2 regions of the Nevskia sp. genome follow, and region 1 is predicted to be linked to the other one. Evidence: riboswitches for the same ligand, from Rfam matches in the RefSeq annotation. Region 1 holds a riboswitch; the other holds the start of a gene.

Region 1 (7,834 bases):
CACTACGTGGAAAGTGCCGAGCAGGTCGATGTCGACCACGGACTTGAAACCGTTCGGCGAGATGCCGACGGCCGGCGCAGGGAAGTTGCCGGCGGCGCCGGAAACCAGCACGTCAATCGCGCCGAAGCGGGTGGCGGTGTCCTTGAACGCCGCCTCGACAGCGGCGTAGTCGCGGACATCCGCCGCGTGGCCGAAGGCTTCGCCGCCGTGCGCCTTCAGCGCCGCCACCGCCGCGTCGACCTTGTCCTGCTTGCGCGACATCACCACCACCCGGGCGCCGGCCTGGGCGAACGCATGGGCGATGCCGAGATTGATGCCGCTGGTGCCGCCGGACACGAAGACGGTCTTGTTTGCGTAGTCGTACATCGGATGCTCCAGGCAATCGGGAAGGGGGTCAGGCCGGCGCGGTCCAGGCCAGTTCGGCCAGCAGCTGCGGGTGCAGCGCCGGCGTGGCGGCCAGCACACTGGTGGTGGCCAGCGACAGCGGCCGGCCTTCGAGATCGGTGAACACGCCGCCGGCCTCGCGGACGATGACGCTGAGTGCGGCGATGTCGAGGATGTTGACGTCGGATTCCACCACCGCATCGATGCGGCCGGAGGCCAGCAGGTGGTAATGCAGGAAATCTCCGTAGCCACGGATGCGGTGGACCTTGCCGATTAGCCCGCCCAGCCGCGCCCAGGCCGGGCTAGCGGCCAGCCTTGCGAGATTGCCGGTCGACAGCGTGGTCTTGGCGATCGTCGCGGTGCCGGCGATCGTCAGCCGCTGGTTGTCGCACCAGGCGCCCTGGCCGCGTTCGGCATAAACCACTTCGCCGAGCGCGCCGTCCCAGCACGGCGCCGACGACACGCCGACGATCAGTTCGCCGTCCTTCATCAGCGCGATCTGGGTCGAGAACATCGGGTAGCCGCGCACGAAGCTCTTGGTGCCGTCGATCGGGTCGATCAGCCACAGGTGGCGGTTGTCGCCGGTCTCCTTGCCCAGTTCCTCGCCGAAGAAACCGTGATCCGGGAAATGCTGCTTGAGCACCGACTTGATGACCCGCTCGGCGGCGATGTCGACTTCGGTCACCGGGCTCGAATCGGCCTTGGTCTCGACCTCGAACTGGCCGCGGTAGGCGCGGCGGATCTCGGCGGCGGCGGCTTCGGCGGCCTCGAGGGCGGCGGCGAGGTAGGGACTGACGGTCAAGCGCGGACTCCAGGGCAACGCGGGGGCGAATGATAACCGTGCCCGGCGACCCGCCCGGCAGGCAGATCGTATGGTGGGATACCATATTGCCGTTCGCAGGTGCCCTGAACCCCGCTCGACACGGTGTCAGGGTTAAACGGGAAGCCGGTGCGTCGCCCCGCCACACGGGATCGACAAACCCGGCACTGCCCCCGCAACGGTAGATGGGAGTGCTTCGGCCACCGCCACTGGATCGTGTCCCGATCCGGGAAGGCGTCGAAGGAAGGCTCGCGCGGCATTGCGCCTTCGCCCATGAGTCCGGAGACCGGCCTGGAACGGGTCTGCATGCATCCGTGTGCAGGTATTCCGATCAGTGCGCTTGCGGGGACGCAGGCCACGGGAGACTCCAGATGAAATCCGCGTTGTTGGCGGCGCTCGTTGCAGCGCCTGCGCTTTGCCTTGCCCAGCAGAATCCTTCCTCCTCGACCGCGCCGGCGCCGGCTGCCGGCAGCACCGATGCGCCGGTGGCGCTCGATCCGGTGCTGGTCACCGCCAGCCGCACACCGCAGCCGCAGTCGCGGATCGGTGCGGCGACCATCGTCATCGACCGCGCGCAGATCCTCGCCGCGCAGGCCGGTGACATCGCCGAGCTGCTGCGCTTCCATGCCGGCATCGAGATCGGCCGCAGCGGCGGCCCGGGCCAGCTGACCTCGGCATTCATCCGCGGCGGCGAGTCGAACCACACGCTGGTGCTGATCGACGGCGTCCGCGTCAACCCGGCGACGGCCGGTGGCGCGGCGCTGCAGAACCTGGCGCCGGACATGATCGAGCGCATCGAGATCGTCAAGGGTCCGCGCTCGACGCTGTACGGCTCCGATGCGCTGGCCGGCGTCATCAACATCATCACCCGCGGTGCCTCGACGCAGCAGATCGACGCCAGCATCCGCGGCGGGTCCTACGGCACCGTCGACGGCTCAGCCAGCTACGCCAACCGCATCGGCGCCTACGGCTTCTCGGTGCAGACCGAACAGCAGCGCACCGATGGCCTGTCCGCCTGCGAAGGCGGCCCGGACAAGAGCGGCTTCCGCAACAACTCGGTCAACGTCAAGGCCAGCGCCGACGCCGGCATCGCGCTGTTCGAGGCGCGCGCCTACAACACCCAGGGCAAGGTCGAGACCTACGACTCCTGCAGCCCGCTGTTCGGCCTGAACCCGGCGGCGCAGGCGTTCCGCAACCAGGTTCTGGCGCTGTCGGCGGCGGCGCAGCTGCTCGACAACTGGGACTCGCTGCTGACCCTGAGCCGCGGCGAGGACCGCATCCACCAGTACACGTCGCCGGACACCGTGCGCACGATCCGGCCGATGCTCGACTGGCAGAACACGGTCACCGTGCTGCCGGAGCTGCGGGCGCTGTTCGGCGGCCAGGTGTCGCAGGAGCGCGTCGATGCGCTGAGCTTCGGCTCGACGATCCACCAGGTGGTCGATCTGTACAACGTCTTCCTGCAGACGCAGTACGACCGCGCCGAGCACCATCTCCAGCTGGCCGGCAGCCTGCTGAACCACGACGCCTTCGGCAGCCGCTTCACCTGGAATGCCGAGTACGGCTACGACCTGCCACGCACCGCCCAGCTGGGCACCAGCCTGATCGCCGCCGCCGGCAGCGGCTTCCGGGCGCCGGACGCCACCGACCGCTTCGGCTTCGGCGGCAATCCGGATCTCGACCCGGAACGCTCGCTGAATCTCGAAGTCGGCGTTCGCCAGCGCTGGGGCACGTTCCAGACCTGGGACCTGCGGGCTTTCCGCACCCGCTACCGGGATCTGATCAGCGTGCAGTTCGACCCCGCGAACGACGCCAACATCGATTTCGGCTTCCGTGCCGTCAATGTCGACCGCGCCAAGAACGCCGGCCTCGAAGCCACCTACCGGTACGCCGACGGCCTGTGGTCCGGCACCCTGAGCGGCATCATCCAGAACCCGAAGGACCGCTCCGACGACAGCCCGCTGCTGCGCCGCGCGCGCCGCAGCGTCACGGCGCAGCTGCGCCGTGACATCGGCAACGTCTATCTGGCGACCGATGTGCTCGGCACCTCCGACCGTGCCGATGTCAGCGCCGTGACCGGCGCACCGACCAAGGATTCCGGCTACCTGCTGTGGAATCTCGGCGCAGGCGTCAAACTGCCGCATGGCTTCTCGCTGGCCGCGCGGCTGGAAAACCTGCTGGATCGCGACTACCAGACCGCGGCCGGCTACCGGCAGCTCGGCCGCGCCGTCTACGGCACGCTGCGCTGGGAACAACGCTAGCCACCACCCGATCGCAGGCCGGCGCCACCCGCCGGCCTGCCCGCTCGACAAGGACTGACTGCACCATGGGCAACCGGCTTTCGAAGATCGTCACCCGCACCGGCGACAAGGGCACCACCGGCCTGTCGAGCGGCGAGCGGGTGCCGAAGACCCACCTGCGCGTGCAGGCGATGGGCGATGTCGACGAACTGAACTGCTGCATCGGCCTGCTGCTGGTGCAGCCGCTGCCGGACGACGTGCGCGGGCCGCTGGCGCAGACCCAGCACGAGCTGTTCGATCTCGGCGGCGAGCTGTCGATGCCCGGCTTCGAGCTGGTCAAGCCGGGCTATCTCGCGCGCATCGATGCCGAGATCGAGCGCCTCAACGAGGCGCTGCCGCCGCTCAAGGAATTCGTGCTGCCGGGCGGCAATCCGTCTGCCGCTGCCGCGCATCTGGCGCGGGCGGTGGCCCGGCGCGCCGAACGCGCGGTGTGGTCGGTGAAGGCCGACGATGCCTCGGTCAGCGATCGGGTGCCGCAGTACTTGAACCGCCTGTCCGACTACCTGTTCGTCTGCTGCCGCGTGCTGGCCCGCCTCGACGGCGGCCAGGAAGTCAGCTGGAAGCGCAGCGACATCGCCTGACGGCGGCTGCGCCGATCAGGGCGAGACGGCCTTGATCGGATCGCGGTAGTCGGCCGGGTTGCGGCGCTCGCCGAGCACCGGCGGCACGCCCGGGCGGGCGTCGGGCTTGGCATCGAAATCCTTCTGCTGTTCGAGGAAGGCCTTCTGCTCGTTGGTCAGCTTGTTGGCGTCCTTGGGCAGCGAGTCGTACCAGGCGCGCAGCTTTTCGAGCCGATCCAGCTCGCGCTGCTGATCGGTACCCAGACCCGGCAGCTGCTTGATCTGGTTGCGGCGCTTGCGATCACCTTCGGCGAGCGGATCGAGTTCGCCCTCGACCTTCACTTCAGGCAGCTTCTGCATCGGCGCAGTGTGCTCGCCGTCCTTCTCCTTGCCCGCTTCCGGCACCGCCTGCGGCGCACCCGCCAGACCCTGGCCGTCCTTCAGCAGGAACTGCGCTTCGGCCGACAGCGAGACCGCCAGCCAGCCGGCCGCGAGCGTGCGCGTGACGAGGGCGCGGGGACGCCGGAGCTGACGCGGGGACTGGTTCATGGCGACGAAGAATCCGGGAAGGGAATGACGGGACTGTACCGCAGCTTCAATGGCCAGCGGCCGGCTGGGCCGTGGCCTGCGGCGCGCGGATCAGCGGCAACAGCAGCAGCACGCCGGCCATCAGCATCGCGATCAGCGCGAACAGGTCGCCGAAGGTCATCACGGCAACCTGCTGCTGCATCTGCTGGGCCAGCAGCGCCAGCGCGCCGGATTCGCTGCCGGTGATCGCCTGGCCCCGGGCCAGCATCTCCTGCACCGGCCGATGGCTGGCGCGCAGCGATTCGTCGAGCATCTGCCAGTGCAGCCAGCTGCGTTCGTTGATCAGCGTGTTGACCAGCGCCAGCCCGAGCGCGCCGCCGATGTTGCGCATCACGTTGAACAGGCCGCTGGCGTTCTTGACCTCGGCCGCCGGCAAGGTGCCGAGCGCGATGTTGGTCATCGAGAACATGCACAGCAGGAAGCCGCTGCCGCGAAACACCTGCGGCACGATGAACTCGACGGCGCTCCAGTCGGCGGTCAGCCGGCTGTTCAGCCAGGCGCCGATCATCACGTTGACCAGGCCCATGCCGAGCATCGCCTTGTGGCTGATCACCCGCGACAGGCGGCCGGCCAGCGGCGCGGTCAGGAACATCGCCGCGCCCTGGGCAATCATCACGTGGCCGATCTGCAGGCTGTTGTAGCCGCGCACCTGGCCGAGGAACAGCGGCGTCAGATAGACCAGCGTGTAGAGCCCCATGCCGACCGCCATCGCCAGCACCGTGCCGAGCGCGAAGTTGCGGTTGGTGAACGCCCGCAGGTTCACGATCGGATGGGCGGCCGTGAACATGCGATGGAAGAACAGCAGGCCGCCGAGTGTGGCAATCACCGCGCAGGCGGCGACCGAATCCTGGGCGAACCAGTCGTTGCGCGGGCCTTCGTCGAGCGTGTACTCGAAGCAGCCGAGGAACACCGCCATATAGGCGAGACCGCGCAGATCGATGGTCTTCAGCAGCTCCGGCTGCGGTTGGTCGATGCGCACCAGCCGCCAGACCGCGTAGCCGACCGCGAGGCCCGGCAGCACGTTGATCAGGAACAGCCAGTGCCAGGAAAACGAGGCGGTCAGCGAGCCGCCGATGGTCGGGCCGATCGACGGCGCCAGGGTTGCGGTGAGGCCGAACAGCACCTGCGGCAGCACCCGCTTCTCGGCCGGGAACATGATGAAGATCGACGCCGAGGTGGTCGGGATCATGCCGCCGCCGAGGAAGCCCTGCAGCACCCGGAAGACGATCATCGACTCCAGGTTCCAGGCGGTGGCGCAGGCGGCGCTGGCCAGGGTGAAGCCGATGGCCGAGATCGTGAAGTAGACCCGCGTCGACAGCAGCCGGGACAAGTAGCCGGACAGCGGAATCGCGATCACCTCGGCGATCAGGTACGAGGTCTGCACCCACTGGATCTCGTCGGCGCTGGCCGACAGCCCGGCCTGCAGCTGGTTGATCGACGAGGCAACGATCTGGATATCCAGGATCGCCATGAAGTTGCCGAACATCATCGCCAGGTAGCCGAACCAGGCGAGGCGGGCACGCGGATCGGCGACGGCAGCGGCGTTCATGGCAACGCGGATCGACTCAGTGCGCGGCGCCGCGGGTGTCGACGCTGGCTTGCACCGACAGCCCCGGCCGCAGGCGGTCGGCCAGCGCGTGGCCCGGTTCCAGCGCGATCCGCACCGGCACCCGCTGGACGATCTTGGTGAAGTTGCCGGTCGCGTTCTGCGCCGGCAGCAACGCCCATTCGGCGCCGGACGCCGGCGAGAAGCTGTCGACCCGGCCGTGCAGCGGCTGACCCGGAAACGCGTCGAGTTCCAGTTCCACCGGCTGGCCGGGCTGCATCGCGCGCAGCTGGGTTTCCTTGAAGTTGGCCTCGACATAGAGCTGATCCAGCGGCACCAGCGACAGCAGCCGCTGGCCGGGCTGCACGCGCTCGCCGAGCCGGGCCGACAGATCGCCGACGGTGCCGGCCACCGGCGCCCGCAGCGCGGTGGCGGCGAGGTCGATCTCGGCCAGATTCAGCTGTGCTTCGGCGGCGGCGACCGCCGCTTCGAGCCGCGCACGGCTGGAGTCGCTCAAGGTGCTCAGCGCCCGTTCGGCGGCCTGCACGGCAGCGGCAGCGCGGGCCACGCCGGCCACCGCGTTCTGGTGCGCGGCTTCGGCGTTGTCGAGCCGCTGGCGGGTGGCGACGCCATCGCGCAACAGGGTCCGCGCGCGTTCCAGTTCCTGCGCGGTCTGCCGCTCGCTAGCGCGGGCGGCGACCAGCTGGGCGCGGACTTCACTGATCGCGGCGTCCTGCTGGCTGCGCTGCTGGCCGTTGCCGGCCAGCGCGGCGCGCGCTTCGGCGACTGCGGCGCGGGCGCTGTCGACGCGGGCGGCGTAGTCGCGGCGGTCGATTTCCAGCAGCAGGTCGCCGGCCGCCACCGTCTGGTTGTCGCGTACCTTCAGCGCCACGATCTCGCCACCGACGCGCGGCGAGATCACCGTGATGTCGGCACGGACATAGGCGTTGTCGGTCGATTCGATGAAGCGACCGACCTGCCACCAGCGCCAGCCGAAGATCGCAGCGGCGGTCAGCACCGCCAGCAGCACGGCGATCCGCAGCCAGCGGCGCAGCGGGGAAGTCGATTCAGAGGCTTCGGGAACGGTGGCGGTGGTGGCCATTTCGGTTGTCCTGCCGGGGCTGCGCGTGTTGCGACGGCGGCGATCGGCTGATAGTGTACTGTACGTTACAGTTCATTCTGATCGGTCGTCATGGCCAAAGTCAAACCTGCTCCATCAACCGCCGAAGCCGCCGGGCCCGTCCCTGCGGCCGATCCTGCCAAGGCGGTCGGCGTACGCGGCGAACGCCGTCGCGAGGCACTGCTGGCCGCTGGCCGCGCGGTGTTCCTGGAGTCCGGCTACGAAGGCGCGAGCATCGAGGAAGTGATGCGCCGGGTCGGCGGCTCCAAGGCCAGCCTGTATCGCTACTTCGGCAGCAAGGAAGGCCTGTTCGGCGCCATCATCGAGTCCGGCTGCCGCGAGTTCATGGGCCGTTTCCGGGTGCCGACCGGGGCCGACGACGACATCGCCGCGACCCTCACCGAGATCGCCCGCCGCTTCGCCAGCCTGTTCCTCGACGCCGAACGGCGCGAGCTGTTCCGGATCATGATCGCCGAGATGCCGCGCTTCCCGGCGCTGGCCCAGCGCTTCTACGAA
Region 2 (7,834 bases), on a different contig from region 1:
CCCGAAGGCGATCCACGAACTGGGGCTCCAGGAAGTGGCGCGTATCGAGGCCGAGCAGACGACCATTGCACGGCGCTTCGGCTATGACGATCTGGCCAGCTTCCGTGCGGCGCTGAAGCAGGATCGCGACACCTTCGCCAGTTCGCCGGAACAGATTCTCGACCGCTACCGGCAGTACAACGCGCAGATGGCGCCGATGCTGCCGAAGTTGTTCGGCCTGCTGCCGAAGTCGGCGGTGCAGGTGCGCGCGGTCGAGGCCTACCGCGAGCAGGAAGCGCCGGGTGCGTCGTACCTGCAAGGCTCGCCGGACGGCAAGCGGCCCGGCCTGATCTATGTGAACACCGGCGATTTCGCCCATCGCTCGCTGCTGACCATCGAATCCACCGCCTACCACGAAGGCTCGCCCGGCCATCACATGCAGGTGTCGATCGCGCAGACCTTGCCGGAGCTGCCGCCGTTCCGGCAGCAGGGCGGCTACACGGCCTATGTCGAGGGCTGGGCGCTGTATTCGGAGCAGCTCGGCAAGGACGTCGGCTTCTACACCGAGCCGCTCAGCGACTACGGCCGCCTGTCAGACGAGCTGCTGCGCGCCAATCGCCTGGTGCTCGATACCGGCGTGCACGACCAGCACTGGACGCGCCAGCAGATGGTCGACTGGTTCCACGCCCATTCCTCGGACGACGAACCGGACCTGCAGTCGGAAACCGATCGCTACATCGCCTGGCCTGGCCAGGCGCTGGCCTACAAGCTCGGCCAGCTACGCATCCTGGCACTGCGCGAGGAGGCGAAGGCCTCGCTTGGCGATCGCTTCGATATCCGCCAGTTCCACGATGTGGTGCTCGGCGGTGGCGCGCTGCCGCTGGATGCGCTCAGCGAGCGCGTGCACCACTGGCTGATGACCTCGCGCTGAGCCGCTGGCAGGGCGTGGTCGCCGCTCAGCGCTTCAGCGACGCCATGATCTTGGCCGCCAGCAGCGGTGCCGAACGGTTGCCGGCGTCGGCGCCGATGTCGGTGCCGGTTTCCTCGCGTTCGTGGAACACCCGGCCGCCGACCACCACCACCAGCTGAGGATTGCGCGAGGCATCGCGAACCTGGCGGATGGTCTGCGCCATGCGCGGCAGCCACTGTTCGCGGTGCAGCGAGGCGCTGAGCGACAGGTCGAGCGCATCGAACCAGGTGTCGGCCACCAGCTGTTCGAGCGCTGCGTCGGTGGCGGGTGCCTCGTACTGCGTGTTCCAGCCGGCCTGCCACAGCACTTCGGCGTCGAGGCTGGCGCCAAGCCGATGCAGCTCGCCCGGCTGTGGCGTGACCAGTACGGCCGGAAGATTCGCCACCGGCAGCCGTTGCGCAGCGCTGGTCGACTGGCGCATTGCCGACTGCACCCGGCACAGCGCCACGGTCATCTCCAGCTCGGTGCAGTCATCGTCGATCCACAAATCGCCGAGGCTGCGTGCCAGCGGCTCGTAGAGATCGCGGCACAGCACGCTGATCGACTGCGACAGCGCCTGCAGCTCGGCCATCCGCGCCAGGCCGCTTTCCGGATCAGTGGCGACCAGCAGGCGGGCGAGTTCGGCGATGCGCGGGTCGACGATCGGCAGCGTGGCGCTGTCGACATGCAGGGCCGCGAGCTGCGGCACCAGCACCGATTCGACGACGTTCTTGAGGACATCGTGCTTCGGTCGCGGCGAGGGTGAGCGGCCGCCGGACGCGGCCAGCAGCGGCTCGCGGGCAATCACCACCGGCGAGCGGATCGCCATCGATGCCAGCAGTTCGGCTGCGGCATGCGGGCGACGGTTCAGCGTGTCGATCAGCGTCGGCGGCAGGTGAATGAAGCCGGAGTTGGTCTTCTCCTGCGTCAGGCTGCGGGTCGACAGCTTCATGTCCCATTCGCCGAAGCAGCGCACCGGCGTCTGCGTGCGGCCGAGCAGGTCGATGGCGCCATGGCGAGGGTCGCGCTGGATCGACTGCCAGACTTTTTCGAGGCCTTCCTCCGGGCCTTCGAGCCACTGGAAGAAGCGGCCGTTGTCATAGATCAGCAGGCCGGTCAGCCCTTCAGCGCGATTGCGTTCGGCGGCGGCGCGCTGGAGACCGGCGAGGTCGTCATCGGACATCGGCCGTCGCGACTGGCTGTGGTAGACCAGCGACCAGAGGTCGGGCGCGACGGTGTCGCGGAGTCGCAAGGATTCAGTTGTCGATGAGCGTGATGTCTGCACGGTGAGTCCCCTCAGCACTGTTGTCCCGAGCAGCCCGGCAAACGCGCCCCGGTGCTGGCGTTCGCCAGTATCGGGAAAGCGTCCGGCCGGTGCACCCCGCCCGAGGACTATTGTTCTTGCGTCGGCAGGTCTCCTGGCTTGCGGGTCGTCGTTGCGTTGCGGCCTTCCCGATGCCGAGGCACCCGTGGCGTGCGTGGAACGCGAACTCACCGCTTACAGTTGCGGGGGCAGCTCCGGAATGACTGTCGACCAGCGCACCGGATTCCCTCTTGGCATCCGGGAATGACGGCCCCCGAATGACCGAAGCGACCGCAGGTTGGCCCGTCGGCCGGAAATTTGTCAAGACGAATTGACGACAGCATTTTCCACGCTTATCTGACAGTTTGGACAAGGCGGCTGCGCGGATCATCGTGGCCTCCATCCTGAGCCCCGGTACAGCCGCATGGCTGCCATCAGGAGCGCCGGTGGGGCGGCTTCGACGACAATACGGCGACCAGCCGCCGCGCCCGAATCGCCATGCGCACCATCCTGATCATCGACGACAACCCCGGGGTCTGCGAGGCGCTGAGCCTGCTGTTCTCGCTGCACGACATCCAGGCGTTGACGGCCGCCTCGCCGGACGTCGGGCTGGAGCTGCTGAGCCGCACGCCGGTCAGCCTGGTGGTGGCCGACATGAACTTCACTGCCGACACCACCTCCGGTGCCGAAGGCGCGGCGCTGTTCCACGCCATCCGCGCCCGCAACCCGGATCTGCCGGTGATCTTGCTGACCGCCTGGACTGATCTGGCCACGGCCGTCGAACTGGTCAAGGCCGGCGCGGCGGACTACTTGGCCAAGCCCTGGGACGATGCCAAGCTGCTGGCCACCGTCGAAAACCTGCTGGAGCTGGCGGAAGCGTCCCGCGATGCCAGCCGCCGCCGCACCGAGCGCAACCGCAGGCGCGAGCAGCTGGCGGCGCGCTTCGATCTTTGCGGCCTGGTCTATGCCGCCGATGCCACCGAGCGAGTGGTGACGATGGCCTGCCAGATCGCCCGCTCGAACGCGCCGGTGCTGATCACCGGGCCGAACGGCGCCGGCAAGGAGCGCATCGCCCAGATCATCCACGTCAATTCGGCGGTCAAGGCCGGGCCGTTCGTGGCGGTCAACTGCGGTGCGCTGCCGAGCGAACTGGCCGAGGCCGAGCTGTTCGGGGCGGAGGCCGGCGCCTACACCGGTTCGACGCGCGCCCGCGAAGGCCGTTTCGAACAGGCCGATGGCGGCACGCTGTTTCTGGATGAGATCGGCAACCTGCCGCTGGCGGGGCAGGTCAAGCTGCTGCGGGTGCTGGAGACCGGCGACTACCAGCGGCTCGGCTCGAACCGCATCCGCAAGGCGCGCGTGCGGGTGCTGAGCGCGACCAATTCGGACCTGCCGCAGATGATCCGCGACGGCCGCTTCCGCGAAGACCTGTACTACCGGCTTAACGTCATCGAACTGCAGCTGCCGCCGCTTGCCGAACGGATCGATGATGTCGATGCGCTGGCCGAGGCCTTCCTCGAGGACAGCGGCGTGCGCCTGTCCGCCGAGGCCCGCGAGCTGCTGCACCAGCACAGCTGGCCGGGCAATGTTAGGGAGCTGAAGAACGTGCTGGAGCGCGCCCGGCTGCTGTGCCGGGAGGCGCTGATCCAGCCGGCGGATCTCGGCCTGCAGGTGCAGCCCCGGCCGGCGGCGCGCTCGCTCGACGATCCTTCGCGGGAAGCGGTGCTGGCTGCGCTGGCCAGGGCCGGCGGCATGGTCAGCCGGGCGGCGCAGTCTCTGGGCCTGTCACGGCAGGCGCTGTACCGGCGCATGGAGCGTTTCGGGATCGCCGGAGACAAGCCCGACAGCCGGTAGAATGCGCAACTGTTCACCGAGAACGCACCAGGGTTGCCTGCCGGTCAATGGATTCCGATTCCTCGAACAAGCCGCCGCACAAGCCCAGCCTGTCATCGCTGAAGACCCGCCCGTTCGAACGCAACATCGCGCTGACCAAGCTCGGCTTCGGCGCCGGCACCAAGATCGTCGCCCATTCGCTGATGAACATCTTCCGGGGCGAGGTCGAGAAGACCGACGCCAACCGGGCGTTCTATCGCCAGCAGGCGCAGGTGCTGGCCGACGAGCTGGGCAAGCTCAAGGGCAGCGTCATGAAGGCCGGCCAGATGATGTCGCTGTTCGGCCAGTATTTCCTGCCCGAGGAAGCGGTCGAAGTGCTGGCCAGCCTGCAGGACGACACGCCGCCGGTCGACTGGAAGGTGGTGGGCCCGGCGCTCGAACGCAGCCTCGGCCGCAAGCAGCTGGCCGAGCTGGAGGTGGACCCTGATCCGATCGCCGCTGCCAGCCTCGGCCAGGCGCACCGGGCGCTGCGCAAGTCGGATGGCCTGGAGCTGGTGGTCAAGATCCAGTATCCCGGCGTCGCCGATTCGATCGACAGCGACATCCGCACCCTGTCGCGGCTGCTGGCGATGACCCGGCTGGCGCCGAAGGAAATCGATCTGGAGCCGACCTTCGCCGAGGTTCGCGACATGCTCCGGCGCGAGGTCGACTACCGCGCCGAGGCCGAGTTCACCGAGGGCTTTGCGCGCCGGCTGGCGAACGACCCGCGCTTCGTCGTGCCGCGCGTGCTGCGCGAGTACTCCGCCGACGCAGTGCTGACCACCACCTACGAGCGCGGCGTCGCGGTCCGCGATCCGGCGCTGATGGCGCTGTCGCAGGCCCGCCGCAACCGCTTCGGCGCCGCCTTCCTCGATCTGTTCCTGGAGGAGTTCTTTGACTGGGGCGTGGTGCAGAGCGATCCGAACTTCGGCAACTACCGGTTCCGGCTTGGCGAGCGCGAGGAAGACGACCGGATCGTGCTGCTGGACTTCGGCGCCACCCGCGAATTCGAACGCGGCTTCATCGATGCCTATGGCGAACTGGTCGCTGGCGCGGCGCTTCAGGACCGGCCACGGGCGCTGAAAGGTGCGATCGACATCGGCCTGATGCAGGGACAGTTCCCGGATCAGGTGAAGAACGATTTCCTCGACATGTGCGAGCTGATTACCGAGCCGTTCAACACCGCCGACGATCCGCGCACGCCGAAGGAACTGCGCAACGCCGCCGGCGAATACCGCTGGGGGGCGAGCCGGCTGCCGATGCGGGCCGCCAATGTCGCGGCGCGCAATGCGCTGTCGCGCTATTTCCGTGTGCCGCCGCGCGAGATCGTGTTCCTGCATCGCCGGCTCGGCGGCGTGTTCATCATGCTGGCCACGCTGGATGTCGAACTCAACGCCCGGGCTGCGCTGTTCCGCACGCTCGCCGCCATCAAGGACGCCGCCTGAGCGTCCATCTGCCGTTCACCTGTCGAGACGAGACCCGATGAAATTCGATGAAACCCACCAGCTGAACAAGCCTGCCGCCTCGGTGCTGAAGATGTATTCGGACCGCGGCTACTTCGAGCGCAAGTACCAGACGCTCGATGGCGTGAAGGACTTCGAGGTGCTGGAGTGCGAGCTGAAGGGCGACAGCTTCCGCATCCGTCACCGTTCGCAGCAGCGGTCCGACATCCCGATGCCGGACTTCGCGAAGAAGATCCTCGGCGAGTACAACACGGTGATCCAGCAGGACACCTGGAATCTCAAGACCGGCGTCGGCCGTCTGGAGATCGAGCTGAAGGGTGTGCCGCTGAAGATCAGTGCCGACATGAAGGTCGGCGGCAGCCCGAACGCCAGCAACACCTTCAGCTGGAATGTCAGCTGCTCGATTCCGCTGCTCGGCGGCAAGCTGGAAAAGCTGATCGCCGACGACATCCGCGCCAAGTCGGCCGCCGACATGGTGCTCAGCAACAAGTTGCTGGCGGACTACTGAACGTGAGCGAATCGCCTTCGACACCGCCGCCGGTCCGGCCGCCGTCGCTGATCGACACCATCCTCAGCGTGCTCGCCTCGTTCTTCGGCGTGCAGAGCCACCGGAACCGGGTACGCGATTTCTCCGCCGGCAAGCCGATGGTGTTCATCATCGTCGCCATCGTGCTGACCGTGGTGTTCGTGCTCAGCCTGCTGGCGATCGTCAAGCTGTTGCTGCGCGACGCCGGCGTCTAGCGCCGTACGCCGGCCCATGCGGCGTGGTGTTCAGCGCGCCTTCTTGAGTCGGTACAGCGCTTCGAGCGCATCGCGCGGGCTCAAAGCGTCCGGGTCGAGCGTGTCGAGCAGGGCCAAGGCCGGCGACTCGGGGGCCGCGAACAGCGCCAGCTGCGGCGCGGCGGCCTTCTTCGCAGCCGGCGTCGCGGCCTTTGCGGCGCTGACCTCGGCCGCCGCGCCGGCTTCCAGCGCGTTCAGTACGGTGCGGGCCCGGGCGATCACCGCCGCCGGCACGCCGGCGAGTGCTGCGACCTGCAGCCCGTAGGAGCGATTGGCCGGCCCCGGCTGCACCTTGTGCAGGAACACCAGCTGTTCGCCGGCCGCTGAGGCGTACTCGGCGGCATCCAGATGCACGTTGACCACGCCGGGCAGTTCGCGGGCCAGCTCGGTCAGCTCGAAGTAATGGGTCGCGAACAGCGTCCAGGCCCTGGATGTCGTCGCCAGATGCTCGGCCGAGGCGCGGGCCAGTGCCAGGCCGTCGTAGGTCGAGGTGCCGCGGCCGACCTCGTCCATCAGCACCAGGCTGTGGGCGGTGGCGTTGTGCAGGATGTTGGCGGTTTCCGACATCTCGACCATGAACGTCGACTGCGCCCGTGCCAGGTCATCGGCGGCACCGATGCGTGTGAAGATGCGATCGACCGGGCCGATCACCGCGTTCTCCGCCGGCACGAAGCTGCCGGCATGGGCGAGCAGCACAATCAGCGCGGTCTGGCGCATGTAGGTGCTTTTGCCGCCCATGTTCGGGCCGGTGATGACCAGCAGCCTTCTGCTGTCATCGAGCACCGTGTCGTTGGGCACGAACGGCGCGTCCAGTGTCGTTTCGACCACCGGATGGCGGCCGCCATCGATGCGGATGCCTGGCGAGGCGACCAGCGCCGGCCGGGTCCAGCGCAGGGCTTCGGCGCGCTCGGCGAAGGTGGCCAGCACGTCGAGTTCGGCGATCGCGGCGGCGGTTGCCTGCAGCGTTGGCAGATCGGCGGCCACGCGGTCGAGCAGCGCATCGTAGAGCTGCTTTTCGCGCGCCAGCGCCTTGTCGCGGGCGCCGAGCACCTGGTCCTCGTAACGCTTGAGTTCCTCGGTGATGTAGCGCTCGGCATTGGTCAGCGTCTGGCGGCGGATGTAATCGGCCGGCACCCGCGCCGAATGCTGCTTGGTGACCTCGATGAAGTAACCCTGGATGCGGTTGTAGCCGACCTTCAGGCTGTCGATGCCGGAGCGCTCGCGCTCGCGCAGCTCCATGGCGGCCAGATAGCCGTCGGCATTCGAGGACAGCGCGCGCAGCTCATCGAGTTGCGCATCGAAGCCGGCCCGGAACACGCCGCCTTCGCGGGCCAGCAGCGGTGGTTCGTCGACGATCGCGCGCGCCAGTTCGGCGGCCAGCTGCGGGTGATCGCCTAGCCGGCCGGCCAGCTGGGCCAGCAGCGGCGATTCGATCGCCGCGAAGCTGCCGGCAAGCGCGGGCAGGGCGGCCAGCGAAGCGCCGAGCCC

Evidence for each region. Region 1 has a riboswitch for cobalamin ahead of ACTIGJ_RS08310 (TonB-dependent receptor domain-containing protein). Riboswitches for the same ligand answer to the same signal wherever they lie in the genome.
Region 2: it holds a riboswitch for cobalamin, as region 1 does, so the genes downstream of both, ACTIGJ_RS04295 (BLUF domain-containing protein) here and ACTIGJ_RS08310 (TonB-dependent receptor domain-containing protein) in region 1, are expected to answer to the same signal.

What each region holds. Positions count from the first base shown of each region.
Region 1 covers NZ_JBIMKV010000006.1:163,738-171,571, forward strand. The annotation lists gene ACTIGJ_RS08300 (SDR family oxidoreductase) at 1-366, opposite strand, end outside; gene ACTIGJ_RS08305 (inositol monophosphatase family protein) at 395-1,186, opposite strand; cobalamin riboswitch at 1,267-1,513, shown strand; gene ACTIGJ_RS08310 (TonB-dependent receptor domain-containing protein) at 1,576-3,465, shown strand; gene ACTIGJ_RS08315 (cob(I)yrinic acid a,c-diamide adenosyltransferase) at 3,531-4,085, shown strand; gene ACTIGJ_RS08320 (hypothetical protein) at 4,101-4,613, opposite strand; gene ACTIGJ_RS08325 (DHA2 family efflux MFS transporter permease subunit) at 4,660-6,201, opposite strand; gene ACTIGJ_RS08330 (HlyD family secretion protein) at 6,218-7,300, opposite strand; gene ACTIGJ_RS08335 (TetR/AcrR family transcriptional regulator) at 7,391-7,834, shown strand, end outside.
Region 2 covers NZ_JBIMKV010000003.1:139,300-147,133, reverse strand. The annotation lists gene ACTIGJ_RS04300 (DUF885 domain-containing protein) at 1-910, shown strand, start outside; gene ACTIGJ_RS04295 (BLUF domain-containing protein) at 936-2,180, opposite strand; cobalamin riboswitch at 2,320-2,533, opposite strand; gene ACTIGJ_RS04290 (sigma-54-dependent transcriptional regulator) at 2,730-4,085, shown strand; gene ACTIGJ_RS04285 (ABC1 kinase family protein) at 4,133-5,548, shown strand; gene ACTIGJ_RS04280 (DUF2505 domain-containing protein) at 5,586-6,074, shown strand; gene ACTIGJ_RS04275 (DUF2970 domain-containing protein) at 6,077-6,307, shown strand; gene mutS (DNA mismatch repair protein MutS) at 6,338-7,834, opposite strand, start outside.